3 regions of the Thermomonospora cellulosilytica genome follow, and region 3 is predicted to be linked to each of the others. Evidence: riboswitches for the same ligand, from Rfam matches in the RefSeq annotation. Region 3 holds a riboswitch; each other region holds the start of a gene.
What was found. A riboswitch is a leader RNA that binds a small molecule or an ion and turns the genes downstream of it on or off. The one in region 3 is predicted to bind cobalamin.
Positions count from the first base shown of each region.

Region 1: it holds a riboswitch for cobalamin, as region 3 does, so the genes downstream of both, HNR21_RS03180 (energy-coupling factor ABC transporter permease) here and cobN (cobaltochelatase subunit CobN) in region 3, are expected to answer to the same signal.
Region 2: it holds a riboswitch for cobalamin, as region 3 does, so the genes downstream of both, HNR21_RS07350 (ABC transporter substrate-binding protein) here and cobN (cobaltochelatase subunit CobN) in region 3, are expected to answer to the same signal.

Region 1 covers NZ_JACJII010000001.1:670,014-679,417, forward strand. The annotation lists gene HNR21_RS03160 (ABC transporter permease) at 340-1,089, opposite strand; gene HNR21_RS03165 (polysaccharide deacetylase family protein) at 1,202-2,074, shown strand; gene HNR21_RS03170 (YnfA family protein) at 2,127-2,459, shown strand; gene HNR21_RS03175 (ArsR/SmtB family transcription factor) at 2,481-2,831, opposite strand; cobalamin riboswitch at 2,888-3,069, shown strand; gene HNR21_RS03180 (energy-coupling factor ABC transporter permease) at 3,104-3,781, shown strand; gene HNR21_RS03185 (energy-coupling factor ABC transporter substrate-binding protein) at 3,843-4,157, shown strand; gene cbiQ (cobalt ECF transporter T component CbiQ) at 4,158-4,898, shown strand; gene HNR21_RS03195 (energy-coupling factor ABC transporter ATP-binding protein) at 4,919-5,728, shown strand; gene HNR21_RS03200 (DoxX family protein) at 5,883-6,338, shown strand; gene HNR21_RS03205 (YibE/F family protein) at 6,341-7,663, opposite strand; gene HNR21_RS03210 (TMEM165/GDT1 family protein) at 7,721-8,308, opposite strand; gene HNR21_RS35845 (hypothetical protein) at 8,620-8,754, shown strand; gene HNR21_RS03215 (class I SAM-dependent DNA methyltransferase) at 8,744-9,404, opposite strand, start outside.
Region 2 covers NZ_JACJII010000001.1:1,501,421-1,510,824, forward strand. The annotation lists gene HNR21_RS07325 (peroxidase family protein) at 1-2,129, shown strand, start outside; gene HNR21_RS07330 (serine hydrolase domain-containing protein) at 2,312-3,391, shown strand; gene HNR21_RS07335 (hypothetical protein) at 3,614-4,054, shown strand; gene HNR21_RS07340 (ABC transporter ATP-binding protein) at 4,091-5,080, opposite strand; gene HNR21_RS07345 (FecCD family ABC transporter permease) at 5,187-6,305, opposite strand; gene HNR21_RS07350 (ABC transporter substrate-binding protein) at 6,302-7,492, opposite strand; cobalamin riboswitch at 7,629-7,817, opposite strand; gene HNR21_RS07355 (hypothetical protein) at 7,899-8,288, shown strand; gene HNR21_RS07360 (DUF6939 family protein) at 8,382-8,942, opposite strand; gene HNR21_RS07365 (FecCD family ABC transporter permease) at 9,046-9,404, shown strand, end outside.
Region 3 covers NZ_JACJII010000001.1:3,018,514-3,027,917, forward strand. The annotation lists gene HNR21_RS14520 (hypothetical protein) at 1-251, shown strand, start outside; gene HNR21_RS14525 (cupin domain-containing protein) at 401-763, opposite strand; gene HNR21_RS14530 (SAM-dependent methyltransferase) at 930-1,430, opposite strand; gene HNR21_RS14535 (hypothetical protein) at 1,490-1,645, shown strand; cobalamin riboswitch at 1,723-1,893, shown strand; gene cobN (cobaltochelatase subunit CobN) at 1,934-5,638, shown strand; gene HNR21_RS14545 (alpha/beta hydrolase) at 5,695-6,660, shown strand; gene HNR21_RS35995 (serine/threonine-protein kinase) at 6,633-8,300, opposite strand; gene HNR21_RS14555 (hypothetical protein) at 8,596-8,868, shown strand; gene HNR21_RS14560 (DUF6504 family protein) at 9,054-9,338, shown strand.

The sequences.
Region 1 (9,404 bases), 2.3 Mb from region 3:
ATGCCGCCACTATTGCGAACGGTTCGCAGTTACGGCAAGACTGCGGAACCGCGCACGGAGCGTCGGCGCGCACACCGCCCGCGTGACGGAACGGCCGGACGGAACGCGTGAACGAGTGACCCGCCAAAGCTGACACATGTTGTGAATAACTGTAGACAGTGAGTCACTTCACGCATTTCATACCGCGAGTTATCGTCGAAGCCCTTGCCGGACCGCGGCCCGACTCGCCCCCGGACCGCCGGGACGGCAAGGGGCACTCCGGAGGGAGCAGGCGGCCGGAGCAGGCGTACAGCGTTCCTCACCCCATGCGCCTGGAAAGCCGTTACTCCGGCCGCCCGCTCATTCGGCCTCATGCAGCCGGCCGGTGGCGACCAGTTCCAGGGTCGCCAGCACGCAGACCGCCTCGGCCGCCAGCAGCCCGACCAGCACCAGCAGCTGCGTCGCGCCCGCCTCCACCGGGCTCGCCCCGCCCAGCAGCACCCCCACGAACGCGCCCGGCAGCGTCACCAGCCCCACCGTGCGGGTCTGGTCCAGCGCCGGGACGAGCGCCAGCGCCGCGACCGGACGGCACACCTCCAGGGCCGCGTCCCGGGGCACCAGCCCGAGCGCCAGCGCCGCCTCGTACTCGCCGTGCCGGGTGCGCAGCTCGTCCAGCGTGCGGCGGCCGGTCAGCGCGGTCGCGGTCATCGCCCCGCCGATCAGGATCCCGGCGATCGGCAGCACCGCCACCGGCCGGGCCGGCACCACCCCCGACAGCACCACCAGCGCCAGCACCGGGCCGACCCCGGCGGCGATGGCCAGCCCGGACCAGCCGGCCGCCCTCGCCGAACGCCGCCCGGCGATCCGCCCGGCGGCGGTGACCGCGGCGATCACCAGCATCAGCGCGACGAACGCGGCCGTGGCGCCCGCGCTCCGCAGCACCGCGGCGATCAGCAGCGACACCGCGGCCAGCTGGCCCGCGGCGCGCCCGGCCGCCACCGCCACCTCCCGGGCCGCGCCGATGCCGCCGGCCCGCACCAGCAGCGCGGCCACCGCGGTCAGCGCGAGCAGCACCACCGCCAGCGGCACCCCCACCACGGGCGTCGCCATCGTCCTCCTTCACCTTCGCCCGGGGACGTTCCGGGCCTTCCCGGGGCGCCGTCGCCCGATCTGTGCCGAACACGCCGGTGTGACGGTAAAACGCCCTATACCTTTATTGGCCATGGACTTGAAGGAGCCGACGCGGCGCCGGTTGTTGTGGACGTTGGGGGCGATCGGTTTCGCCGTGGCGGCCTCGTCCGACAGCGTGCGCGGCGCCGCCGGGACGGGCGGGCGCGGACCCGCCGCCCGGCCGACCCCCACCCCGGCTCCCTCGGGTTCGCGCCCGTTGCGCGCGGCCGGCGGGCCGCACGCGCCCGGGCGGCCCCCGGTGGTGACCCCCGCCGTGATCCTGCCCGGCCACCCGGCGTGGAAGCCGACCCCGGCGCCGCGCCGCAAGGAGGCGGTGACCAACCTCAGGGAGCTGGGTCCCGGACGGCCGCCGGGGACGATCTCGCTGACCATCGACGACGGCCCGCACCCGGAGTACACGCCGCAGATCCTGGACCTGCTGGCCGAGCACCGGGTCACGGCGACCTTCTTCGTGGTGGGCGAGATGGTCAGGGAGTACCCGCTGATCACCCGGCGGATCGTGGAGGCGGGGCACCAGATCTGCAACCACACCATGAGCCATCCGTCGCCGTTCGACCGGATCGGCTCCCGGCGGATCCGCCGGGAGATCGCCGAGGCCCACGAGCGGATCGCCCAGGCCACCGGGGTCACCCCGAAGTTCTTCCGGGCGCCGGGCGGGGCCTGGTCCAAGCAGGTGTTCGAGACGACCGCCGAGTTCGGGATGATCCCGATCGGCTGGGAGGTCGACCCGCAGGACTGGCGGCGGCCCGGGGTCGGCCGGATCAGGCGCGCCCTGCTGGAGTCCAAGGAGGGCGCGATCATGCTCTGCCACGACGGCGGCGGCGACCGCTCCCAGACCGTCGCCGCCCTCCGCCAGGTCCTGCCCCGGCTCAAGAAGCGCGGCCTGACCTTCGTTCCGCTGTAGCCCCCGGCGACCGGGGCACGGGCGGGACGGGCGGGATGAGAGGGTGCGGTCCATGACCGTGCTGCGTTCGCTGGTGCTGTTCGGGTTGGCCGCGCTGGCCGAGATCGGCGGGGCGTGGCTGGTCTGGCAGGGGTGGCGGGAGCATCGCGGCCTGCTGTGGATCGCGGCCGGGGTGCTGGCGCTGGGGGCGTACGGGTTCGTGGCGACGTTCCAGCCGGACCCGCACTTCGGGCGGATCCTGGCGGCGTACGGGGGCGTGTTCGTGGCCGGGTCGCTGGCGTGGGGCGTGCTGGTCGACGGGTTCCGGCCGGACCGGTGGGACCTGGCGGGCGCGGCGATCTGCCTGCTGGGCGTCGCGGTGATCATGTACGCGCCGCGCGGCTGACCCGCGTCTTCGGGGAACGGGTCAGGAGGCGGCGGCCGCCAGCAGCGGGCGGATGGCGGGGTCGGCCAGCCGGTAGCGGACGATCCGGCCGTCGCGTTCGGGCTCCACCAGGCCGGCGGTGCGCAGCAGCCGCAGCGCGCGGGAGACGGCCGTGTCGGACATCCCCGAGGCGGTGGCCAGGTCGGTCACGCTGATCGGCCCGGCGGAGTCGATGGCCAGCAGCAGGGTGAGCCGGCCGGGGTCCGACAGCAGGTCGAAGCGGCGGGCCCAGGCCGCCACGCGGGCCGGGTCGCCGATGGCCGCGATCGCCTCGCACGGACGGTGGTCGTCGATGGGGGTCCGGTGGGCACGGTCGGCGGGAACCAGATGCACCTGTCCATCGTGCCAGAGATCCATATCCCCATACCTGCGCAACCGGGCAGGTATGGCTAGGCTGTCCGGGCCGTGGTGTTCGGGAATTCCGGTGCAAGACCGGAGCGGCCCTCGCCACTGTGATCGGGAGATCCCGCCGCTCGCTCCGCATGGAGGCCACTGGGCGCCCGCGCCTGGGAAGGTGGAGCGGCGGGCCGGACCCGTCAGCCAGGAGACCGGCCACGGCGCTCGACCACCGTCCACGAGGTGCTGGAAAGGTCCGGTGTCCGCCCGTGCACATCGCCGAGGGCTATCTCCCCGTCTCCCATGCCGTCGCCTGGTCCGTGGCCGCGGCCCCGTTCGTCGTCCACGGCGCGACGGTGCTGAGCCGCCGCGTCAAGGACTCCCCCGAGGACAAGCTGCTGCTGGGCGCGTCGGGGGCGTTCTGCTTCGTGCTGTCCGCGCTGAAGATCCCGTCAGTCACCGGAAGCTGCTCGCATCCGACCGGCACCGGGCTCGGCGCGATCCTGTTCCGCCCGCCGGCGATGACGGTGCTCGGCACCATCACCCTGCTGTTCCAGGCGCTGCTGCTGGCGCACGGAGGGCTGACCACGCTGGGCGCCAACGTGTTCTCCATGGCGGTCGCCGGGCCGTGGGCGGGCTTCGGGGCGTACCTGCTGGTGCGGCGCCTCGGCCTGCTCCCCGCGGTGTTCGCCGGGGCGTTCGTCGCCGACCTGACCACCTACTGCGTCACCACGGCCCAGCTCGCGCTGGCCTTCCCCGACGCCGAGTCCGGCTTCGCGGGGGCGCTGGCCAAGTTCGGCGGGATCTTCGCGGTCACCCAGATCCCGCTGGCGATCAGCGAGGGCCTGCTGACCGTCCTCGTCGTCCGGCTGCTGCGCACCTCCGCCGCCGCCGACCTGACCCGCCTCGGCGTGCTGCGCCCCGACCGCACGGAGGCGACGGCGTGAGGGACCGCATCGTGAACTGCCGCCGGTGCCGCGTGCCGCGCGATCGTAGGGAGGTGACGGCGTGAAGGGCCGCATCGTCAACCTGCTGCTGGTGCTGGCGGTGGTGGCGCTCGCGGTGGCGCCGCTGGCGATCGGGGCCGGGGACGGCAAGGAGGAGCCGTTTACCGGGGCGGACGGGCAGGCGGAGACCGTCATCACCGAGAACGACCCCGGCTACGAGCCTTGGTTCGCCCCGCTGTACGAGCCCCCGTCCGGGGAGATCGAGTCCGGGCTGTTCGCGTTGCAGGCGGCGCTGGGCGCGGGCGTGCTCGGCTACTGCCTCGGGGTCGTCCGGACGCGGCGCAGGCTGACCGCCGCCCGGCGGGACGACGGCTGAGTGCTCGCCATCGACGCCGCGGCCTACCGCAGCCCGTGGCGGCGGCACCACCCTGCCGCCAAGGCGCTGCTGGCCGGAGGACTGCTGGGCTGCGCGCTGGTGCTGCCGCCCTGGCCGGGGGCGGTGGTGACGGCGCTGGTCGCCCTGGCGGTGGCGCTGTGCTGGGCGCGGGTGCCGGCCCGCACGCTGCTGCGGGCCGCCCGGACGCCGCTGGGGTTCGCGCTGACCGGATCGCTGACGTTCCTGGTCACGGTGGGCGCGGACGGGATCGGCTGGGCGGACGGGGGGCCGCGGCGGGCCGGGGAGGTGGTGGCCCGGTGCGGGGCGGCGGTGCTGTGCCAGCTGCTGTTCGCCGGGACGACCCCGCTGGCCGACACCCTGCCCCGGCTGGTGCGGCTCGGGGTGCCCGCGACGCTGGTGGAGGTGGCGGCGCTGATCTACCGGATGCTGTTCGTGGTGCTGGACACCACCCGGCGGATCCGCGACGCCCAGGCCGGCCGGCTGGGCGCCCGGTCCCTGCAGGCGACCTGGCGTTCCCTGGGCGGGCTGGGCTCGGCGGTGTTCGTGCGCTCGTTCGACCGCGCCCGCCGGCTGGAGATCGGCCTGGCCGGGCGCGGCTACACCGGCGCCCTGACGGTCGCGGTCGAGCCGATCCCGCTGCGGACGCCGTTCCTGCTGGCCGCCCCGCTGCCCGCCGCCCTGGCGGTCACCGCCACCCTCGCCCTGGAACGCCTGCTGTGACTCGTCTTGAAAGGTCCGCCGTGACGCCGATCCTCAGTGCCCGGGAGGTCTCGTTCGCCTACGACGGCGAACCGCCGGTCTTCGGCGGGCTGTCGCTGGAGGTGCCGGAGGGACGGACGCTGGCGCTGCTCGGGCCGAACGGCGTGGGCAAGACGACCCTGCTGCGGCTGCTGACCGGAGGGCTGCGGCCGTCACGGGGACAGGTCCTGTGGCGGGGGTCGCCGGTGTCGTACTCGCGGCGGGGCCTCACCGAGTTGCGGACCCGCGTCCAACTGGTGCTGCAGGACCCCGACGACCAGTTGTTCTCGGCGAGCGTCGTGCAGGACGTGTCGTTCGGCCCGCTGAACCTGGGGCTGCCCGCCGACCGGGTGCGCGCGCGGGTCGCCGAGGCGCTGGCGGCCATGGAGATCGCCGACCTGGCCGACCGGCCCACCCATCTGCTGTCGTTCGGCCAGCGCAAGCGGGTGGCGATCGCCGGGGCGCTGGCGCTGCGCCCGGCGGTGCTGGTGCTGGACGAGCCGACCGCCGGGCTGGACCCGGCCGGGGTGGACGCGCTGCTGGCGACGCTGGCCGCCCTGCAGGCCGCCGGCACCACGATCGTGGCATCCACCCACGACGTGGACCTCGCCCACCGCTGGGCCGACGACGCCGCGATCCTGGCCGAGGGCCACCTGCACACCGGGAGGGCCGCCGACCTGCTCACCGACGAGGCGCTGCTGCGCGCGGCCCGGCTCCGCCCGGCCTGGGGCCCGGCGGTCGGGCGGGTGCTGCGCCGCCACGGCGTCCTGCCCCCCGGCGCCCCGGACCCGCGCACGCCCGCCGACCTCTAGTGCCGGCGTCTTCGCCCGGGGCCGCTTGACGGCACCCGCGCCGGGTAGTGATTCCTCTTTCAACCAGGCCGGGCCGGGACAGGCGGCCCGCACCGCCGGCGGCGGGCCGAGGCGCCCGGCCGGCCCACGCACACCGAACTCTCCTGGATCCACCATGAATTTCGCCGACCGTTTTCCCGTCCTCCGCGACATCGGACTCCTGATCGGCCGTCTGGCCCTCGGGGTGATCCTCCTCGCGCACGGGTTGCAGAAGCTCACCGACATCGGGCTCGGGGCCGTCGCCCGGGGGTTCGACGACCTGGGGATCCCCCTGCCCACCCTGGCCGCCTACTACGCGACCTGGGTGGAGATCCTGGGCGGCCTCGCCCTGATCCTCGGCCTGCTGGTGCCGGTCGCCGGGGTGCTGATCGCCCTCGACATGGCGGGGGCGTACTGGTTCGTGCACCGGGACGACGGGCTCTTCGTCAACGAGGGCGGTTTCGAGTTCGTCCTCCTCGTCGCGGCGACCGCGCTGCTGCTGGCCGGCACCGGCAGCGGGCGGTTCGGCCTGGACGCGCTGCTGTGGCGCGGCAGGACCCCCGCCCGCGGCCGTGCGGAGACCTCCGTGTGAGGTCAGGCGTACCGGTCGGAGTACGGCCAGCCGTGCGGCGGCAGGTCCGGTTCCCCGGCGGGCGCGGGCGGCCGGGGCGTCGCGGGCGTCGCGTCGTGCGGGTCGTCCTCCACCGGGGCGCTGCGGGAACGGACCAGGGCCGCCAGGGCGGTGGTGATGGGGACGGCCGCGATCAGGCCGAGGGTGCCGGCCACGCTGCGGACGATCTCCTGGGCGAGGATCTGCCCGGTCAGCACCTGGCCGAGCGGCTGCTCGCCGACGCTGATCAGGATCAGCAGCGGCAGCGAGGAGCCCGCGTACGCCAGGATGATCGTGTTGATCACCGAGGCGATGTGCGCCCGGCCGACCCGGGCGGCGGCCCGGTAGAGCTGCCCGAACCGGTACGCGGGGTTGGCGTGCGCCAGTTCCCCGACCGTGGCGGCCTGGGTGACGGTGACGTCGTCCAGAACGCCCAGCGAGCCGATGATGATCCCGGCCAGCAGCAGGCCCTGCAGGTTGACGTCGTAGCTGAGGCCCAGGTTGAGGGCGCTCTCGTCGGCCATGCCGGACAGGCGGGTCAGGCCGATCGCCACCGACGCCAGCACCCCGGTGAGGGCGAGGCTGGCCAGCGTTCCGACCAGCGCGATCGACGTCGCCATCGTCGGGCCGTGCGTCAGGTACAGCACCGCCAGCATGATCGCGGCGGAGCAGACGATGGCGGCCAGCAGCGGCGGCTGTCCGGCCAGGATCGCCGGGATCAGGAACTTCACCAGCAACAGGAAGGTGATCGCCAGCCCCACCAGCGCGGTCACCCCCCGCCAGCGGCCGAACGCGATCACCGCCAGCGCGAACGCCGCCCCGACCAGCCACATCCCGTTCGACCGGTCGTGGTCGGTGAGCTGGTACGGCGGGACGCCGCCGTCCGCGCCGGACGGCATGTGCAGCAGCACGACCTTGTCGCCGGGGTCGTACTCCAGCGAGCCGGGCCCGGTGGGCAGCGAGACCCGCACCGTGCCGCCCGCCTGCGGCCCGGAGGTCAGCCGCACGGTGGCGTCGCCGCACTTCTGGCCGGGTTGCGGGGTGGGCGCCAGCCAGTCCCCCTCGAACTCCCCGGCCTGCGCGCAGTCCTTGTGGGCGATCGCGGTGACCGTGCCGGTGACCCGGGTCATCTGCACCGGGTCCTGGCTCTGCCCGGCGGCCTTGGCGGCGTTCCCGTCCGGCCACATCCAGATCAGCGCGGCCAGCGTCACCACCGCCAGCGGGACGATGACCGCCAGCATGGCCCGTACCGCACCCGGCGGAGCGGGCGCCGTCCGGTGGTGGGAGTGGGAGTGGTCAGCGCCCACGGGCACCTCCTCGGTCCGGTCTCGGGAGTCCGGGGGCCGTGCCCCCGGGGCGGCAGGTCATCCGAACACCGCCTCGGCCAGCGTCCAGGTGGCCAGGACGAGCATGACAAGGCCGCCGATCCGCCGCACGACCTTGAGCGGGACCCGGTCGGCGATGAACCGCCCGGCCCGCAGCGCGAGCGCCGACACCGCCATCAGCGCCAGCAGCGCGCCCAGCGCCACCGGCAGCGGTTCCCGCGTGGCCGCCAGGTTCGCGGTGGCGATCTGGGTCAGGTCGCCCCACTCCCCGACGAACACGACGGTGAACGCCGTGGCGTACGTCGCCCAGGTCCCCAGCACGGGCGCCCGGGCGCCGGCCTCGCCGTCGTCGTCCTCGTCACCGCCTCGCAGCAGGGTATAGGCGCCGAACGCGAACAGCGCCGCGGCCACCACCCCGACCAGGGTGCGCGGCAGCAGCGACAGCACGCTGCCGGCGGCGACGGCGATGCCCACATGGATTCCGAACGCGCTGGTCGTGCCGAGCCACACCCACAGCGGGCGCATCCGGGTGCCCATGGCCAGCGAGGCGAACATGCTCTTGTCCGGCAGCTCGGCCAGGAAGATGACGACGAACGCGGTGAAGAACGTGACCAGGTTGAAAGTCATCCGCAGCGGCGGCCTTCCCCTCGTGGCCGGACCGCTCCGGCCGACGAACGCGCCGGGGGATCAGCGCGGGAGGACCGATTCGGCCCGGCCGGACGTGTGCGCCCCCTGGGGGCACGTCTGACCAGGCCGAAGGTCTCGTCCACCGTGACCTGAGGTCACGGCCTGAGGACCGGGCCTCCCCGCCGTCTCCGGCAGGGCACGCCAGCATGTCGACCGCTCAGCGGATCGGGACTACTCCCCTTCGCCGCGGCCCACCCTACCCGGCTCCGGAACCCGCGGGCACCACCCCTCGCCCGGCCGAGGTGATGCGGGTGGATCGCCGCGTGGACGCCGGCATCGACATGGACGGCACCATGCAGTACTCCGAGGGCGACTTCGTCCAGGTGGCGCGGGAGGGGCTGGATCGGCCGTCCCCTCGTCATCCCGATATCCGCTTCATCGGGTGAGCCGCTGAGCCGCCGGGCGTTCATCGTGCTTGCGGGCCGCGATGAACGCCTGGTGGGTGCTCTCCCGCCCCACGGGAGGGCGGACCAGCCGGGTCCGTACGCGGAACCCGGCCGCCGCCAGCAGGCCGGTGACCCGTTCCGGATCCAGCCGGTGGAAGTCGAGGTCCACCCGGTGGCCGAACGCCTCGTCGAAATGCAGCGGCTCGTTCCCGACCTGGAACGCCAGCAGCAGACGGCCCCCGGGCGCGAGCACCCGCCCGAACTCGGCGAACACCTCGGGCAGCCGGTCCGGCACGACGTGGATGATCGAGTACCAGGCGACCAGCCCGGCCAGCGCCCCGTCCGCCAGGTCCAGCGCCATCATCGACCCCTGCTCGAACCGCAGATGCGGATGCTCCCGCCGGGCCAGCGCGACCATCGCGGACGACAGGTCGATGCCGTGCACGTCCAGCCCCAGCTCGTGCAGGAACGCCGTCACCCGGCCGGGCCCGGACCCCACATCGGCGACCTTGCCGCCACCGGCCGCCCGGACGCCTTCGGCGTAGGCGACGAGCACGTCACGGTCGGACTCCTTGCCCCACAGCTCCCCGCTGAAATGCTCGGCGTACCGCTCCGCGATGGCGTCGTAGCCCGCCTTCGTGGCGCGTTCG
Region 2 (9,404 bases), 1.5 Mb from region 3:
TCTTCGAACTGTGCGTGCAGCGTTACGTGGACACCGAGCGCACGCCCGTGGAGAACGGCGCGGCCGAATGGAGGGACGAGGACGCGCCCGTCGTTCCGGTGGCGACGCTGACGATCCCGCGGCAGGACCTCGACACGGCCGAGGCGCGCGCCATCGCCGAACGCGTCGACGCACTCGCCTTCGACCCGTGGAACACCACGGAGGAGTTCCGCCCGCTGGGCAACCTGAACCGGGCGCGCAAGGCCGCCTACGAGGCCGCCGCCGCGCATCGCCTGGGCCACCGGTTCCTCACTCCGACGCCCATGCGCAACCAGGTTGTCGGGCGGGTCCTGGAGACCGGGTTCAACGTCGTCAACCGGGTGGTGCCGTGGCACCGGCTGCCGACCCCGCTCGGCGTCCTGAACCTCACGGTCTTCCGGCAGGTGCTGCGCCGCGACAACCTCATCGACACCGAGATCCGGGAGAGCGTGCCGAAGACGCATCCGGTGCCCGAGCCCGTCCCCGAGGAGATGCGGGTGCGGCGCAGCTACGACGGGTCGTACAACGACCTGTCCGCGCCGTCGATGGGGGCCGTCGGCTCGGCGTTCGGCCGCAACATGCCGGCGGTCCACCGGCCCGACCTCTTCGACACCCCCAACCCGGTGACCGTGAGCAGGGAACTGCTCCAGCGCGAGGCGTTCGTCCCGGCGCGGTCGCTGAACCTCATCGCCGCCGCGTGGATCCAGTTCCAGGTGCACGACTGGGTCAACCACAAGCGGTACCCGGCCGGGACCATCAGCGTCGAGGTGCCGCTGCCGCGCGGGATGACCTGGCGCAACACCCCGGGCGGAAAGCCCGAGAAGGTGATGCGCTTCGCCGAGGACGAGGGCCTGCAGGCCGGTGACGGGACGCGCCCGCCGATCCTGTTCGCCAACCACGCCTCCCACTGGTGGGACGGCTCGGAGGTGTACGGCGGGGACGAGGCCGTCGCCAGGTCCCTGCGCGAGGACGGCGGCGCCAAGCTCCGCCTGGAGGAGGGTCACCTGCCGTCGGGGCCCGGCGGCATCCCGATCACGGGATTCAGGGACAACTGGTGGCTGGGCCTCAGCGTCATGCACACCCTGTTCGCCCGTGAGCACAACGCGGTGTGCGAGGCCCTGCGGGCCGAGTACCCGCGCCTGGACGAGGACGCCGTCTACCACACGGCCCGCCTGATCGTCTCCGCCCTGATCGCCAAGATCCACACCGTGGAGTGGACCCCCGCCATCCTGGCCACCGAGGAGATCGACATCGCGCTGAACACCAACTGGTCGGGCCCGCGGGACTGGCTGACCAGGCTGGGGGCCTGGCTGGTGGACGAGCATGCGCTGACCGGCATCCCCGAGACGCTGCCCGAGCACCACGGCGTGCCCTACTCGCTGACGGAGGACTTCGTCACCGTCTACCGGATGCATCCGCTGATCCCCGACGACTTCCAGATCGCCGACCACGGCTCCGGCCGGCTGCTGGACACGCTGAGCCTCAACGACGTGATGGGCGCCCGCACCGAGACCGCCTTCCGCAAGGTCGGCCTGCCGAACGCGCTGTACTCGTTCGGCATCGCCCATCCGGGGGCGATCACCCTGTTCAACTATCCGCGCACGCTGCAGACGTTCGAGCGGGACGGGGAGATCATCGACCTGTCCGTGGTCGACATCGTCCGCACCCGCCGCCGCGGCGTCCCGCGCTACAACGACTTCCGCGCCGGGGTCCACAAGCCGCGCATCCGGCGCTTCGAGGACCTGTCCTCCGACCCGGACACGGTGGCGCGGCTCAAGGACGTCTACCGCTCCGTCGACGAGATCGACACCATGGTCGGGCTCTTCGCGGAGAACCCGCCCGAGGGCTTCGGCTTCAGCGACACCGCCTTCCGCATCTTCATCCTCATGGCGAGCCGCCGCCTGCAGAGCGACCGCTTCCTCACCGTCGACTACCGGCCCGAGATCTACACCCCGCTGGGGATGGACTGGATCGAGCGCAACGGCATGAAGAGCGTCATCCTGCGGCACTGCCCCGAACTGGCGGGCTTCCTGCCCAGGGACGCCAGCGCGTTCGCGCCGTGGCGCCCGGTCATGCCCGGCAAGGAGCAGCCGAGGGTCAAGCGCCGGTGAGACCGGCACGTCCGTGAACGCGGTCCGGCAGGGGCGCCCGCCCCTGCCGGACGACGTTACGGCGACCGCCGAAGCTTCTGCGCTCCTCGAAGCGTCCGGTTTCGGCGGCCGGAGGGCGATGAGTTCCGCACGTCTCGGCGGTCCGTACTCGTGACAGGCGCGGATCGACGGAGGAGGACGGGATGCGGGAGCGGGTGCAGGCGGTCATCGACGGGCTGGTGGAGTCGGGAGCCGAGCGCGGGATGCAGGTGGCGGTCTACCGGGGCGGGGAACTGGTGGTGGACGCCGTGGCGGGGGTCGCGGATCCGCGGAGCGGGCGGAAGATCGCCCCGGACACGCCGATCTACTGCTACTCGGTCGGCAAGACGATGACCTCGGCGATCGTGCTGATGCTGATCGAGCGGGGGGCGTTCGGGCACGACACGCCGGTCGCGGAGCTGTGGCCGGAGTTCGGGGCGCACGGCAAGGGCGGGGTGACCGTTCGGCACGTGCTGACCCACACGGCCGGGGTGCCGGCCATGCCCGCGGACGCCACCCCCGACGCGCTCGGCGACTGGGACGGGATCTGCGCGGCGATCGCGGACTCGACGCTGTGGTGGGAGCCGGGGACCAGGCTGGGCTACCACGCCTACACCTTCGGCTACATCCTCGGCGAGGTCGTCCGCCGGGTGACCGGCAAGCCGATCTCGCAGGTGCTGCGCGAGGAGGTGGCCGGGCCGCTCGGGATCGCCGACGAGATGTACTTCGGGATGCCCGAGCCGGAGCTGGGCCGGGTCGCCGTGCTGGAGGAGCCGGAGGAGGCGACGAAGGGGTTCGAGCAGATCCCCGAGGACGCCCCGATGTTCTCCACCGCGCCCAAGGCGATCTTCCCGACGGCCGCGTTCGGGAACCTGCCGCAGGTGCTGCGCGCCGACATCCCCGCAGGCGGCAAGATGACCGCCCGCGCCGTCGCCCGCCTGTACGCGGCGCTGCTGGGGAACGTGGACGGCGTCCGGCTGATCTCCCCCGAACGCCTCACCGAGATCACCGCCGTCGCGGTCGAGGGCACCGACCAGATCATGGGGAACGAGGCCGCGTTCGGGCTGGGCTTCCCCCTCGGGCATCCCGTCACCGGCGAGCAGACCGTCTTCGGCTGGGCCGGCGTCGGCGGAACGTACGCCTGGGCCGACACCGCCACCGGCCTCACCGCCGCCGTCACCAAGAACCGCCTGAGCATGGACTTCTCCACCGTGGAGGCCGTCACCAAGGCCATCAACGGCTGAGCACGCCGGCCCTGGGTCGCAGGCCCGGCGTGCTCCCGCCCGTTCCGGGAGCCCTCGGCGGTGACGCCCTGTGACCTCCGACACTGGACGCCTTCCTGGAGGTGGGTGCATGCTGGGCCGGCACGGCTCAGCGACACCGTCGACAGGCGCCGAACGGTGGGCGGCGAGTCCCCCCGAGGAGCTGATCCGGCCTTCGTTCCAGGCGAGCACCAGGAGAACACTGTGCGTCACAGGATGACGGCCGCGGCCGTGCTGCCCATCCTCGCGGCCGTGGCGGGCTGCACCTCCCCCGAGCAGTCCGCGCTGCGGCAGATCCAGCCGAACGCCACCGTGTACATCGACGGCTGGGACCAGGACGGCGACGAGGGCGACCGGGCCCTGATCGAACGCAAGCCCTCCGGCATGTGGGTCGTCCCCGTCAACGCGCCCTTCCGCGCCAACCGCGTCGGCGGCTTCACCGTCCGCGTCACCCTGGACCCCAAGCGTGGCTTCGTCGTCACCGACCTGGGCGGCACCCAGGTCGGCCGCGACCACGACGACTGTCTCGAAGAGGGCGAGACCTACGCCTTCGTTGACGTTCCTGCCAACGCCCTGAGCTGGGAACCGGACGCGGGCTCCAGTGGCACCCCCAACGACGACTGCCAGGTCCTGCCCGTCGACTGAGCCCCAACGGCGCCCGCCCGGCTGGCGTCTCCGGGGTCAGGGGCGGCGGAGCCAGCCGGTGAACGCCGCCAGGGTGGGGAAACGGTGGGACGTGCCGTTGCGGGTGGCCTCGTAGGCCTCGCCGTCCCAGGTGACGGTGAGGTCGGCGGGAGGTTCGGGGACGGGACGCCAGCCCTCGCGGGACAGGGCCCGTTCCAGCAGGGGCCTGTGGAGTCCGGGGGCGGTGACGTGGGCGGTGCCGCGCGAGCCGCCGGGGAGGACGAAGACGCCGGACGCCGCGTCGAAGGTCAGGCCGCCGCCGTCGAACGCCGCGGAGATCGCTCCGTTCAGGGCGAGCTCCTCGGGGGTGCCGCGGTGCAGGCCGCCGTCACGGGTGATCAGCCAGACGCGGTCGGCGATGCGCAGGGCCAGCTCCAGGTCGTGGGTGGAGACCACGACGACCAGGGAACGTTCCCGGGCCAGCCGCCGCAGCAGGCCCATCAGCGCGACCCGTGACGGCACGTCCAGGAACGCGGTCGGCTCGTCCAGCAGGATCGCGGCGGGCTCCTGGGCGAGGGCGCGGGCGGTGAGGATCCGCTGGCGTTCCCCGTCCGACAGCTCGGTGACGGGGCGTTCGGCCAGGTGGGCGGCGTCCACGGCGGTCAGCGCCCAGTCGACCGCCGCACGGTCGGCGGCGGTGAGGCGGCCGGTGAACCCGGTGTGCGGATGACGCCCCAGCGCCGCCAGCTCCCGGCCGGTCAGCAGCGCGGGAACGTCCCGTTCGGTCAGCACCACGGCGACGCGGCGGGCCAGCTCCGCCGGGCCGATCGCGGCGACGGGCGACCCGTCGAGCAGCACCTTCCCCTCCAGCGGCGGCTGGAGCCCGGCGAGCGTCCGCAGCAGCGTCGACTTGCCCGTCCCGTTCGGCCCGATCAGCACCGTCAGGTCCCCGGCCCGCGCCTCGGCGTCCACCCGCTCCAGCACGCGCCGCGCCGCCCGGCCCCGCCGCCCGGGATAACCGACCGTCAACGCGTCCAAGACCAGCACGCGTTCACCTCCGTCCAGCCGAAGGGGTCCGTGCGGCAGCGGTCCGCGCGACCGGCGTCATGCGCGTTCGCGGCGGACCGGCCGGGCCGCGGGATCGGCATGGCGGTCACGTCGCCCATCCGGCTCGGGCGGCGCGGCTGCGGAGGAGGACGGTGATGACGACGGGGGCGCCGAGGACGGTCGTCACCGCGTTCAGGGGGAGGATCGCGCCGCTGCCGGGGGCCTGGGTGGCGATGCAGCAGGCCAGGGAGACGGTGGAGCCGAGGAGGATCGCGGCGGGCATCAGGACGCGGTGGTCGGCGGTGCCCAGCAGCAGCCTGGCCATGTGGGGGACGGCCAGGCCCAGGAACGCGACCGGGCCGCAGTACGCGGTGACCGAGCCGGCGAGGACCGACGCCGTCAGGAGGGTGGCCGTGCGGGTGCGGCGCACGCGGACGCCCATGGTGCGGGCGTAGTTCTCGCCGAGGAGCAGGGCGTTCAGGGGCTTGACCCCGGCCAGCGCGGCGAGCAGGGCCACGCCGCAGACCGAGGCGAACACCGCCAGGTCGTCCCAGGTGGTCCCGGCGTAGCTGCCCAGGCTCCAGCCCAGGTACTGCTGGGCGCGCTGCCCGTCGGAGTACGCCAGCAGCAGCGTGATCAGCGAGGACGTGGCCGAGCCCACCATCACCCCGATGACCAGGATCGTCACCACCGAACGGACCCGCCGTGCCAGCGCCAGCACCAGCATCAGCACCGCCGCCGCGCCCGCCGAGGCCGCCACCACCAGACCGGCCCGCCCCGGTCCGGCGACCGCCCCGGTGAACGCGCCCGCCGGCACCGCCCAGCCGGTCACCGCCAGCGCCACGCCCAGGCTCGCGCCGGAACTGACCCCGAGGATGTACGGCTCGGCCAGCGGGTTGCGGAACAGCGTCTGCATCTGCACCCCGGCCACCGCCAGCGCCGCCCCGGCCAGCACCGCGGTCACCGCCCGCGGCAGCCGCACCGTCCAGATGATCACCTCGACCCCGGGGTCGGCCCCGTCCAGCCGCAGCAACGCCGGGATCACCCGGTCGACGGGGATCACCGTGGACCCCAACGCCACCGCCAGCACGAACCCGGCCACCACGACCGCCCCCAGCACCCCCAGCACGACCCCCCGCCGCCGTGCCCCCGCCGCCCCGCCCGGCCGCACGGCGAGCCCGCCCGTGTCGGACGGAGCGGGGGCCTGGTCGCGGGGGTCGGTCACTTGGCGAGCCGCTGGTAGAAGGTGAACGAGTGGTTCGGCATCAGGTCCGGGTGGAGGATGGCGACCAGGTCGGCCAGGATCAGGTCGGGGCGGACGACGCCGCGTTCGTAGAGGTCGTTGCCGCCGCCGGGGCCGAGGGCCTTGTTGGCGGGCCACACCCTGCCGGACCTGAAGGCGGCGAACTCGGCGTACCGGGGGTCGGCCTCGGTGACGTCGGCGAGGGTCTTCCACTCGTTCATCTGGGGCAGCCAGACCTCGGCGTCCCGGGCCTCGGCCAGCACCGCCTCCAGGTCGAGGGTCATGCTGCCGGTGCCCTTGGTGCCGGCCCAGGCGTAGGTGCCGCCCGCGTCCCGGATCAGGCGGGCCATGAAGCTCTCGCCGTTCGGGATCGCCCACTGGCCCTGGAACATCTGGCCGGGCAGGACCGTCACCGGCTCGGCCGTCCGCACCCTGCCGGCCAGCGCCCGGTAGGCGGCGGCGACCTTGTCGAACGTCTCGGACGCCGTGGCCTCGGTGCCGGTCAGGGCGGCCACGAACTTGATCCACTCGGCCCGGCCCAGGGCGGTGGTCTCCTGCCACTCCGCGTTCGCGACGATCCTGACCCCGGCCTGCCGCAGCGGCCCGTACGCGGGGTTCTCCCGGCCGTCGGTCATCAGCACGTCCGGGCGGGCGCCGATCACCTTCTCGGTGTTCACCTGCTCGCCGGTCACGTCGGCGTACTCGACCACCTTCCCGGCCCGCACCTGCGCGCGGACCTGCGGCGAGGTGATCAGCCCGGCGGCGGCGACGCCCTTCAGCCGGTCCAGCACGCCCAGTTCGGTGATGAACGGCAGATGCGTCGTCGAGCCGGAGAACAGCGTGCGCACCGGGGTCTGCACCACGGTCGCGCCCTTGAGCGCGCCCTCCAGCCTGGGTGCGGGCGTCCCGCAGCGCACCAGCACGTACGTCTGCGGCGCGGCCCCCGGCGACGGCTGCTTGACCGTGATGACCTGGTAGTTCTTCGCGTACCGCAGGGTGAAGTTGGTGGCGTGCCGGATCTCCTGCTTGACCGGGAAGTAGTCCTTGCCCGCGTCGTACTCGCGGACGCACTCGCCGCCGGCCGCCGTCGCCTGCTCCTGCGCGCCGCCGCCGCACGCGGCCAGCGGCAGCACCAGCAGCATCCCGGCCAGCAGCCGCGCCTTGTCCATCGACACCGGTGTCTCTCCTGAGAACGGGCCGTGACCGCCGTTCCTCGACGGCGCCCACGGCGGGCGGAGGGCCGGATCCACCCTGCGCGGGGCACGGCACGGCGCCGTTCCTCGCCCGGGGAGATCCGCCCCATCGTGCTGAGGAGGCGACCGCGTGAGTCTCCTGGCTCTCGGGTCGATGCTCGTCCCGGCCTTCCCGCCCGGAGCCCCGGGCAGTGGCGTCGTTCGGGATCCGCTCGCCGATCACAGTGGCGGGACCGCGCCGGATTCGCACCGGCTTCCTCGTTCCGCCGTCGCCTTCGACCGGCAATCTTCGCACACGTGACGTTCCGTCCCACGCGTCCCCGGTACGGGGCCGGACGAAAACCCGTGGAACGTCCCGGCCGCCCCTGCCTACGGTGACCGTATGGCCGCCGACGAGCAGGGTCCCCTTCCGCCGTTCAGCACCACGAGCGACGAGGAGCGGGAACGGCTCGCCCAGAGGCTGCGGCAGCTCACCCTGGGCGAGCTGGTCGACGTGCTGCGCCGGGTCCTGCCCCGCCATGCGGACGAGGACGGGGAGAGCATCCTCGTGCTCGCCGAGGCATTCCGATCGCGGCCCGACCCGGACGACGAACCCGAAGAGCCCTACGTCGAACTCGTCGCCTGGCCCGCCCGCGACCTCTACGACGGGAGCATCGGGCCGCCGTGGGGACTGCTCGAGAGCGGGCGATGCGACAACTGCCGGGCGCTGGTGACCTCCACCGTCAAACGCGCCCACTGCCCCGTCTGCGGAACGCTCTGCGGCCTCACCTGACCTGTTCCGGGCCCGCGCGAGGGAGATCGGGCGACCGCGGCGGAGCGAGGACGGGCTGACCTCCCGTGGCCCGGCGAACGGAGGACGACCGTGTCAGGCGGGCCAGGTGTTCTCGATGTGGTGGCGGATCAGGGCGGCGTGGGACAGCGGGGTGGACAGGTCGGTGACGTCGCCGTTCGTCGTGTAGTCGAGGAGGACGACGTCGCGGTGCCGGGACAGGGCGGTCAGGCGGGTCACCAGGTCGGCGGTGCGGTGCTCCAGGGTCCAGCGGTAGGTGGGGAGGTAGATCTGCCTGCGGGCCTGCTCGTAGGGGAGCAGGGTCCGGCCGTGGAGGCCGGCCCGGTGGCCCCGGACGGGGCCGTGCCGGCGGACGGTGCGCTTGAGGCCCCGCATCGTGGTGATCGAGAGCTTGGCGGGGTCCACGTCGGCGTCGGCGAAGACCTTGAGCGCCTGCCAGACGCCCTCGACGGACGCGGCCGTGACTCCCGGTGTGAACGGGACGGGAATGCCGCCGTGGGGGTAGAAGGGGCTGAACCGCACCCAGGGCTCCTCGGCCCGTGAGGTCACGTCCACGACGAGCGCGTCCGGGTGCTCGCGTTCGATGGACGCCGTGCCGCGTCGCCGGCTCGCCACATGGATCGCCACGAAAGGCATCCTGGCGGAGGGCACCGACATTCCGGGCATGACGAAAGCCCGGCGCCGGAATCGGCGGGGAAGGGCGTTTATCGACGGGCTTAGCTTAGGCTAGCCTAAATCCGTGTCGACTCCGGTGCGCGAAGCCCCCCCGCGCAAGGAGCCCGTCAGCGCGACGGCCGCGGCCGGACGGGCCGGGGGGCTGCTGGTCCTGGCCGGCGTCCTCGTGCTGACCATGGCGGCGAGCCTGGCGATCGGGGCCGAGAGCATCCCGCTGGACCGGGTCGTGGCCGGCCTTCTGCACCCGGACGGGTCACGGGAGGCGCTGATCATCCAGGACCTCCGGGTGCCGCGCACGCTGCTGGGGGTCGCGGTCGGCGCGGCGCTGGGGCTGGCGGGCGCGCTGATGCAGGCGCTCACCCGCAACCCGATGGCCGAGCCGGGGCTGCTGGGCGTGAACGGCGGCGCGGCGTTCGCGGTGGT
Region 3 (9,404 bases):
ACGACCGCGGCTGGCGGGGCTGGCCCCGGACCTTCGGCCAGTTCCTCCACCCCTCCGACGAGGACGTCAGCAAAAGCCCCCACCTGCGCCCCACCCTCCTGATCGACGCCCCCGTCCCCCTCGACCACCTCCCCGCCGCCCCCGAAGGCCCCCACGCCGACGTCGAGCAGGCCGCCCACGACGCCGTCATCGTCATGGTCAGGGAACTGAACGACCTGCTCACCCCCATCCTCCGCCGCCTCGACCCCTGACCCCGTCCGAGCGGGTCGCTCACCGGCCCGGAACGGGCACCGCCGACCTGCGCGCAACGGCCTTCGTGGGGCGCCCACTGGTGCGGAGACGGTGTGCGGGCGGACGAGGCGGCGGCCCCGCCTCGGCGGGGTCGCCGGGTGGACGGGTGTCAGGTGGTCCTGGCCTTGGCGTAGTCGTCGATGCCTCCGGAGAAGTCGTACATCACGCAGGCCTCGTCGCCGAGCACCCAGGCGTCGTGGCCGGGCGGGACGACGGCGATGTCGCCGGCTCCGATCTCCTGCTCGCTGCCGTCCTTCATGCGGACCCGCATCCGGCCCTGAACGCAGTAGAGGTTGTGGTGGAACTCGCACAGGTCGGTGCCCGCGATCGGCTTGACCGACTCCGACCAGCGCCAGCCGGGCTCGAATGTGGCCATCCCGAAGACCAGGCCGGTGAGCTGGACCAGTTCCAGATGCCCCCGTGGGAAGTCCCGGCGCTCGTCGGGCTTGTCGAGGGTCTTCACTTCGATCATGACGGTCCCCCTTCCGTCCGGAATTTCACGCTTGCACCGTTCCAGGGCACCGTCAAGGACACGGCGTGCCCGCCGCCCGCGCGGGCGGGTTCGGCGCTTCCCCAGCGCCGACGCCCCCTACCGAACCCCCGCCGTCCGCGTGGGCGGGCTCAGCCCCGCCGGGGCGTCACGGGCGGGCCGTGACGCACAGCAGGCGGTCCCGCCGGAGGACGGCCGGGGTGAGGCCGCAGCGGGTCAGGGCGGCGCCGATCCCGGCGGCGACCTCGGCGGCCTTGGCGTCCGAGGGCGGGTCGTAGAAGAGGTGGAGCGCGCCGCCGGGTGACAGGGCCCGGCGGAGCCGTTCCAGTTCGCGGGACGGGTCGCGGACCCAGAAGTGGTTGACGTTGACGGCGAAGATCTTGTCGAAGCGGCGGCCGGCCAGGTCCGCCTCCTCCAGACTGACCTGCTCGAACGAGGCCCGGCCCGCCGCGACGTGCTCGGCGTTCCGCCGCCGGGCCGCCTCGATCGCCGTCGCCGAACGGTCGATCGCGGTCAGATGGCCGTCGTCCAGCCGTTCGCACACCAGCGCCGCGGCCACCCCGCGCCCGCAGCCGATCTCCAGCAGCCGGTCGCCGGGCCGCACGTCCAGCACGTCCACGGCCCACGCCAGCCGTTCGGGCACCGTCATGCCCGCACTGTACGGGCCGGGGGTGACAGAAATCGGGACCGGCCGGGCATGATGGGCGCATGAGCGATGATCGGCGAGACGACCGCTGGCGGACGCTGCCGCCGCGCACCCCACTGGAGGACCTGGTGGCCGCTCAGGAGGTGCCGCCGACGGCACAGGCGATCGCCGAATCCGCCCCGACGCCGCTGGACGAGGCCACCCGCCATCCCGGCTGACGCGTCCGGCGGCCCCCATGACGAAGGCCGGCCCGTCGCGTGGTGATCACCCGTGCCCGCCGTCCGGAGGGGCGGGCCGTAGACTGCCGGGCGACGGCAGGGCAGGAACCCGGTGCGAATCCGGGGCTGTCCCGCAACTGTGACCGGGGAGGGGCCTCCTCGACGATGGCCACGGCCGCGAGGCTGGAAGGCCGGGGAGGGCCCGGTGATCCGGGAGCCAGGAGACTGCCCGTCGTCGTGTCCGCTTCGCTGCGAGCCGGGGCGCGGAGACCCCGGGGGAGGCGCCCGATGCGTGTACTGCTGCTGTCCACGGCCGACACCGAACTGCTCGCCGCGCGGGAGGCGCAGGCGGGATACGTGACCGCCAACCCGGCCCGGCTGGACCCCGGCGACCTGCCGGGCCTCACCCGGGACGTGGACGTGGTGGTGGTCCGGCTCCTGGGCGGGCGCAAGACCTGGCCGGAGGGCGTCGAGGCGCTGCGGGCCACCGGGCTGCCGCTCGTCCTGCTGGGCGGTGAGGCGGACCCGGACGCCGAGCTGATGGCGTTGTCGACCGTTCCGGCCGGGGTCGCGGCGGAGGCGCTCGACTACCTGCGCGAGGGCGGCGTCGCCAACCTGCGGGAACTGGCCCGCTTCCTGTCGGACACGGTGCTGCTGACCGGCGAGGGCTTCGAGCCGCCGGTCAGGATGCCCGCGTACGGGGTGCACGGGGAACGGCCCTGGCGCGAGGGCAGGCCCACGGTGGGCGTGGTCTTCTACCGGGCGCACGAGCTGTCGGGCAACACCGCGTTCGTGGACGCCCTGTGCGACGCCATCGAGCGCAGGGGCGCCAACGCGCTGCCGGTCTTCTGCGGGTCGCTGCGCGGCGCCGACGAGGGACTGCTGGAACTGCTGGGCAGGGCCGACGCCCTCGTCGCGACCGTGCTGGCGGCCGGCGGGTCGGTGGCGTCCATGGCCAGTGCCGGGGGCGACGAGGACGCCTGGGACGCCGGGGCGCTGGCCGCGCTGGACGTGCCGGTGATCCAGGGGCTGTGCCTGACGACCTCCCGGGCGGCCTGGGAGGAGTCCGACGCGGCGCTGTCGCCGATGGACGCGGCGATGCAGGTGGCGATCCCCGAGTTCGACGGGCGGCTGATCTCGGTGCCGTTCTCGTTCAAGGAGGAGGGCCCCGACGGCGTCCCCACCTACCGGGCCGACCCCGAGCGCGCCGCCCGCGTCGCCGGGATCGCCGTCCGGTACGCCCGGCTCCGCCACAAGCCCGCCACGCAGCGCCGCGTCGGCATCGTCCTGTCCTCGTACCCGACCAAGCACTCCCGGGTCGGCAACGCGGTCGGCCTCGACACCCCCACCTCGGCGGTACGGCTGCTGCGCCGCATGGCCGAGACCGGCTACGACCTCGGCGAGGACCACACCCTCTGGCAGGACCCCGGCAGCGGCGACGCCCTCATCCACGCGCTGATCGCCGCCGGCGGCCACGACGTGGAGTGGCTGACCGAGGAGCAGCTCCGCAACGCCGCCGCCCGCGTCCCGCTCGAGACGTACGCCAAGTGGTTCGCCGCACTGCCCGACGACCTGCGCGAGCGGATCCGCGAGCACTGGGGCGAGCCGCCCGGCGAGCTGTACGTGGACGGCGAGGACATCGTGCTGGCCGCGCTGCGGTTCGGGAACGTGGTGCTGATGATCCAGCCGCCCCGCGGCTTCGGGGAGAACCCGATCGCGATCTACCACGACCCCGACCTGCCGCCGTCCCACCACTACCTGGCCGCCTACCGCTGGCTGGAGGAGTCGTTCGGCGCGGACGCGGTCATCCACCTCGGCAAGCACGGCACGCTGGAATGGCTGCCCGGCAAGGGCCTGGGCCTGTCGGCGTCCTGCGCCCCCGACGCGGTGCTGGGCGACCTGCCGATGATCTACCCGTTCATCGTGAACGACCCCGGCGAGGGCACCCAGGCCAAGCGGCGCGGCCACGCCACCGTCGTGGATCACCTGGTGCCGCCGATGGCCCGCGCCGACACCTACGGCGACCTGGCCAGGCTCGAGCAGCTCCTCGACGAGTACGCCACCGTGCAGGCGCTGGACCCGGCCAAGCTCCCGGCGGTGCGGGCGCAGATCTGGACGCTGATCCAGGCCGCGCAGCTCCACCACGACCTGCACCAGGAGGAGATGCCGGGCGAGGACGAGTTCGACGACTTCCTGCTGCACGTCGACGGCTACCTGTGCGAGATCAAGGACGTGCAGATCCGCGACGGCCTGCACATCCTCGGCCAGGCCCCCGAGGGCGAGGCCCGCGTCAACCTGCTCCTGGCGATCCTGCGCGCCACCCAGGTCTGGGGCGGCACGAAGGGCGCGTTCCCCGGCCTGCGCGCCGCGATCGCCCGCACCTACGGGGTGGACGAGAAGGAACTCCTCGCCGAGCCCGGCCGCAGGGTGCACGTCGAGGGAGGCGCCGAGACCGCGCCGCCCGGGGCGATCCCCGTTCCGCGGCGGCTGGCCGCCCGCCGGTCCGAGCCGCCGCGCACCGCCTCCGACGTGGTCGACATCCTGGAGGACCTGGCCCGCGAGCTGGTCGAGGCCATGGAACGGCACGGCTGGGACGCCTCCGCCCTCGGGGAGGTCTGCGGCTCGGTCCTCGACGGCGGCGGCGCGGCCATGGAGCCCCTGCTGGCGTTCGCCGCCGAGGAACTGGTGCCCCGGCTGGCCGCGACCCGCGACGAGATCGACGCCGTGCTGCACGCCCTGGACGGCGGCCACGTCCCCGCCGGCCCGTCCGGGTCGCCCACCCGCGGGCTGGTCAACGTCCTGCCGACCGGCCGCAACTTCTACTCCGTGGACCCCAAGGCCATCCCGTCCCGCAACGCCTGGGACGTCGGCGTCGCCCTCGCCGACTCCCTGATCAGGCGGCATCTGGACGACACCGGCGAGTACCCCTCCAGCGTCGGCCTCACCGTCTGGGGCACCAGCGCCATGCGCACCCAGGGCGACGACATCGCCGAGGTGCTGGCGCTGATCGGCTGCCGTCCGGTGTGGGACGACGCCTCCCGCCGTGTCACCGGCTTCGAGATCGTTCCGCTGGAGGAGCTGGGACGGCCGCGGATCGATGTGACGCTGCGCATCTCCGGCTTCTTCCGCGACGCGTTCCCCCACGTCATCGGGCTGATCGACGACGCGATCCGGGCGGTCGCCGAGCTGGACGAGCCCGCCGAGAGCAACTACCTGCGCGCCCACGCCCTCCAGGACCGCCGGGCCCACGGCGACTGGCGGCGCGCCACCACGCGGATCTTCGGCTCCAAGCCCGGCGCGTACGGGGCGGGCCTGCTGCCGCTGATCGACGCCCGCAACTGGCGCGACGACCGCGACCTGGCCGAGGTGTACGCGGTGTGGGGCGGCTACGCCTACGGCCGCGGCCTGGACGGGCGGGAGGCCCGCGGCGACATGGAGGCCGCGTTCCGGCGGATCTCGGTGGCCGCCAAGAACGCCGACACCCGCGAGCACGACATCGTCGACTCCGACGACTACTTCCAGTACCACGGCGGCATGGTCGCCATGGTCCGCGCCCTCACCGGCGCCAGCCCGGCCGCCTATGTGGGCGACTCGGCCGTTCCCGACCAGGTGAAGACCCGCACCCTGGCGGAGGAGACGCACCGGGTGTTCCGTGCCCGCGTCGTCAACCCCCGCTGGATCGCCGCGATGCGCCGCCACGGCTACAAGGGCGCGTTCGAGCTGGCCGCCACCGTGGACTACCTGTTCGGGTACGACGCCACCGCCGGGGTCGTGGACGACTGGATGTACGAGACCCTCGCCGAGGAATACGTCTTCGACCCCGAGAACCGCGAGTTCATGAACCGGTCCAACCCGTGGGCGCTGCGCGGCATCACCGAACGCCTCCTGGAGGCCGCCGACCGCGGGCTGTGGGCCGACCCGGATCCGGACGTCCTGGACCGTCTCCGCGCCACATATCTGGAACTCGAGGGGGACCTGGAATCCGGCGACTGATGCCCCGCCGGCCCCTTGCCCCTAATCTTGGCGGAACGCGCGCAAAAGGAGAGGCCATGGACGTTTCGGTGGACGTGCTCGGACCGGAGTACGAGGCGATCGTGCTGCCGATGGGGGAGGACTCCGAGGGGGAGGTCGTCGCCACGCTGGTGCGGCGGCGGGCCACCGACCCCTGCCGGCGGGCGGTGCTGTACGTGCACGGCTTCGTGGACTACTTCTTCCAGAAGCACCTGGCCGACTTCTACGTGGAACGCGGGTTCGACTTCTACGCGCTGGACCTGCGCAAGTACGGCCGGTCCCTGCTGCCCCACCAGACGCCCAACTTCATCCACAGCATCAGCGAGTACTTCGCCGAGATCGACGAGGCGGTGCGGATCATCCGCGAGGAGGACGGGCACGACGTGCTGCTGGTCAACGCCCACTCGACCGGCGGGCTGACCACCTCGCTGTGGGCCGACCGGGTCAGGGGCAGGGGGCTGGTGCAGGGCCTGTTCCTCAACAGCCCGTTCTTCGACATGAACATCCCCGCGCCGGTCCGGATCGCGGGCGACGTGTTCTCCAGGACGCTGCGCGCCCGCTGGCCCAAGGCCAAGCTGCCCGCGCCCCCGGCCGGCATCTACGTCCGCAGCCTGCACCGCGACCACGACGGCGAGTGGGAGTTCGACCTGGAGTGGAAGCCGATGTTCGGGTTCCCGGTGCGGGCGGCCTGGCTGGCGGCGATCCGGCGGGCGCACGCCCGGGTGCACGCCGGCCTGGAGATCGACGTGCCGGTGCTGGTGATGGCCTCCACCCGCAGCGCCCGGGGCAGGGCCGCGGCGGAGGCGGTGTCGGTCGCCGACGTGGTGCTGGACGTGGACCACATCGTCCGCTGGGCGCCCAAGCTGGGCCCGCACGTGACGCTGGTGCGGATCAAGGACGGCGTCCACGACCTGGTGCTGTCCAACAAGGAGGCCCGCGACCAGGTGTTCACCGAGCTGGACCGGTGGATCCGCGGCTACCTGCCCGAGCCGCCCAGCGTGTAGTCGTCGAAGACCGCCGTCAGGCCGGGCTCCTTGGTGGACAGCCGGTTGGCGACCAGCCCGACCTGGTCCACCGGCAGCGGCGGCCGGTCGCGGTCGGTGACCTCGACCAGCCGCCTGCCGTTCACCCACAGCGTCAGCGTCATCTCGCCCTCGCCCTGGGCGCAGCGCGCCGTGACCCGGTTGAACGCCTTGGGGTCGATCGTGGTCTTGGCGGGCGAGCCCAGCTCCAGGCCGCGTTCCTTGGTGACCTTGCGGACGCGGGCGGTGCCGTCGCGCCGCAGCAGCAGCTCGTACCACAGGTCGTCGCGACCGCAGTAGACCCCGCCCTCGGCGTTGCCGCCCTCGGAGTCGACGCGGACCTTGACGTCGGTGACGATCGACTTGGGCAGCGTCTCCTTCACCGGCGTCCGTGACCAGGCCGAGGCGTCGACGATGCTGGTGACCGGCAGCGTGTAGTGGCCGTCCTTGTAGCGGTCGTTGAACACGCCGGGCTCCCACCCGGACTGCGGGTCGTTGAAGTTGTCGTTGAGCAGCACCTTGTCCAGCGAGCTCACCGCCGGAGCCTCCTGCTCGCCGGACCGCAGCGCGAACCAGGCGACCGTTCCCGCGGCGACCGCCAGCGCGGTGACCGCGGCCACCGCCCCCAGCAGCGGCCCGCGCCGCCGGGGCCGCGGCGGAACGTCGTCGGCCCGGGTCGGCATCGCCCCGTGGGGAGCGGTCCGGGGATGCGCGCCGTGGGCGGCGGTCTGCGGGTGCATGCCGTGAGCGGCCGGGCCGTGCCAGGAGGCCTGCAGGGTCTCGGCCAGGCGCGCCGGGTCGGGCCGTTCCTGGCCGACCAGCCGGGCCAGCAGGTCCTGGACGGTGGGCCGCTTGCGCGGGTCCTTGTCGAGCGCGGCGGCCACCAGGTCCCGCAGGGCCGGGTCCAGCCCGTCCAGCCGGGGCTCGGAGTGCGCGACCTTGTAGAGGATCTCCGGGACCGTGCTGCCGCCGAACGGGGTCCGCCCGGTGCCCGCGTACACGATCACGCAGCCCCAGGAGAACACGTCCGAGGCCGGGGTGACCGGCTCGCCGCGCAGCAGTTCCGGCGGCAGGTAGCTGGGGGTGCCGACGAACTGGCCGGTGCGGGTGGGCCCGTCGGCGGCGTCCAGCGCCCGGGCGATGCCGAAGTCGATCACCCGCGGGCCGGTGGCCGACAGCAGCACGTTGGCGGGCTTGAGGTCGCGGTGCACGATCCCGGCGCCGTGGATGGCCGCCAGCGCGGTCGCCACCCCCACCGCCAGGCCCTCCAGGTCCGAGCCGGGCAGCGGGCCGCGCTCGGCCACCGCGCGCTCCAGGCTGGGTCCCTCGATGTACTCGGTGACCACGTACAGCGGGTCGCGGTCCAGTTCGGCGTCCAGCACCGGCGCGGTGCAGAACCGGCGGACCTGCCGGGCGGCGGTCACCTCGCGGCGGAACCGTTCCCGGAACGCCGGCTCCCCGGCCAGCTCGCGGTTGATCACCTTGACCGCCACCCGGCGTCCGGCCGGGTCCGCGCCGAGCAGCACCGTGCCCATGCCGCCGCGGCCCAGCCGCGCCTGCAGGCGGTACGGGCCCAGTTCACGGGGGTCGTCCGGGTGGAGCGGGTCACCGATCGGGGTCATCGTCGTCCTGGGGGTCGGTTGCCTGGCGAGGGCCACCTTAGCGGTGAGATTTCCGGTGGATCGCCCGAACTCCGGCGTTCCGGCGGCCCGGGAACCGTCGGAACGGACGCCACGTCTGCGTAAGGACGAAATCGTGTGATCGAACCCGCTATTGTCCCGTTGCGGCCGGTTGACGGATCAGCGGCGGCCGTTCGGGCATCTAGCGGGTCATCCTTGGGACGGGGTTGCCTTATGTCACCGCCTGTTCACAGACTGCCACAGGTCGTGAGCTCCTCGCACCGGCGAGGCGGCTGACTTGCCCCCGTTCGGCGCCCAGGAGATGGCCGATGCGCGGCGGCACCATCTGGCCGCGCTGGCGTACGAGATCGAGGCCCGCGGGCTGAGCTGGCGGCTGGCCGGGCCGGGCGAGTCGGTGCTGCACGTGGCCCACCCGGTGACCCGGCGGCAGGTGATGGTGGTGGCCATGCCCGCGGGCGAGACCTGGTGCTATCTGTGGGCCGGTGGCGGCACCGGCGACGTCGGCCGCCCCGCGCTGGCCGCCGACCAGATCGCCCGGCTGCTCGGCTGAGCCCTTTCTGGTGCCGGGCGTGGCGGGTTTGCGGCTCGCGCGCCCCGGTTCCTAGACTGCTGCCGAACATCTGTTCGAACGAGAGCCGCATGCCTTTCCCCGTGCGGCGCTCTGCGTGGATCGATGCGGCATGCCGGCCGGGCCGCCCCGTGGTGGCGTCCGGCGTGCGGAGGCGGAGCAGGCTGATGGCGCGCGTGTTCGGGGATCCGGTCCAGGTGGCCGTGTGCGGCGGCCGGCCGGTCAGGTTCGTCTGGCGCGACCGGCCCTACCGGGTGCTGCGGGTGCTGGAGCACTGGGTCACCACCCGGGACTGGTGGCGCGAGCAGCACACCGGCGACCCGTTCTGGGAGAACCCGGGAGAGCGCGAGTTCTGGCGGGTGGAGGCGACCCCCGCCGAGGAGGTCGGGGTGTACGAGCTGCGGCACGAGCCCTCCGGCGACGCCTGGACCCTCTCGCGGATGTGGGACTGAGCCCGCGGGCCGCGCCGTCATGTCATGAACGAGTCCGAAGCGGAACGATTGCCGGAAGATAGTCTG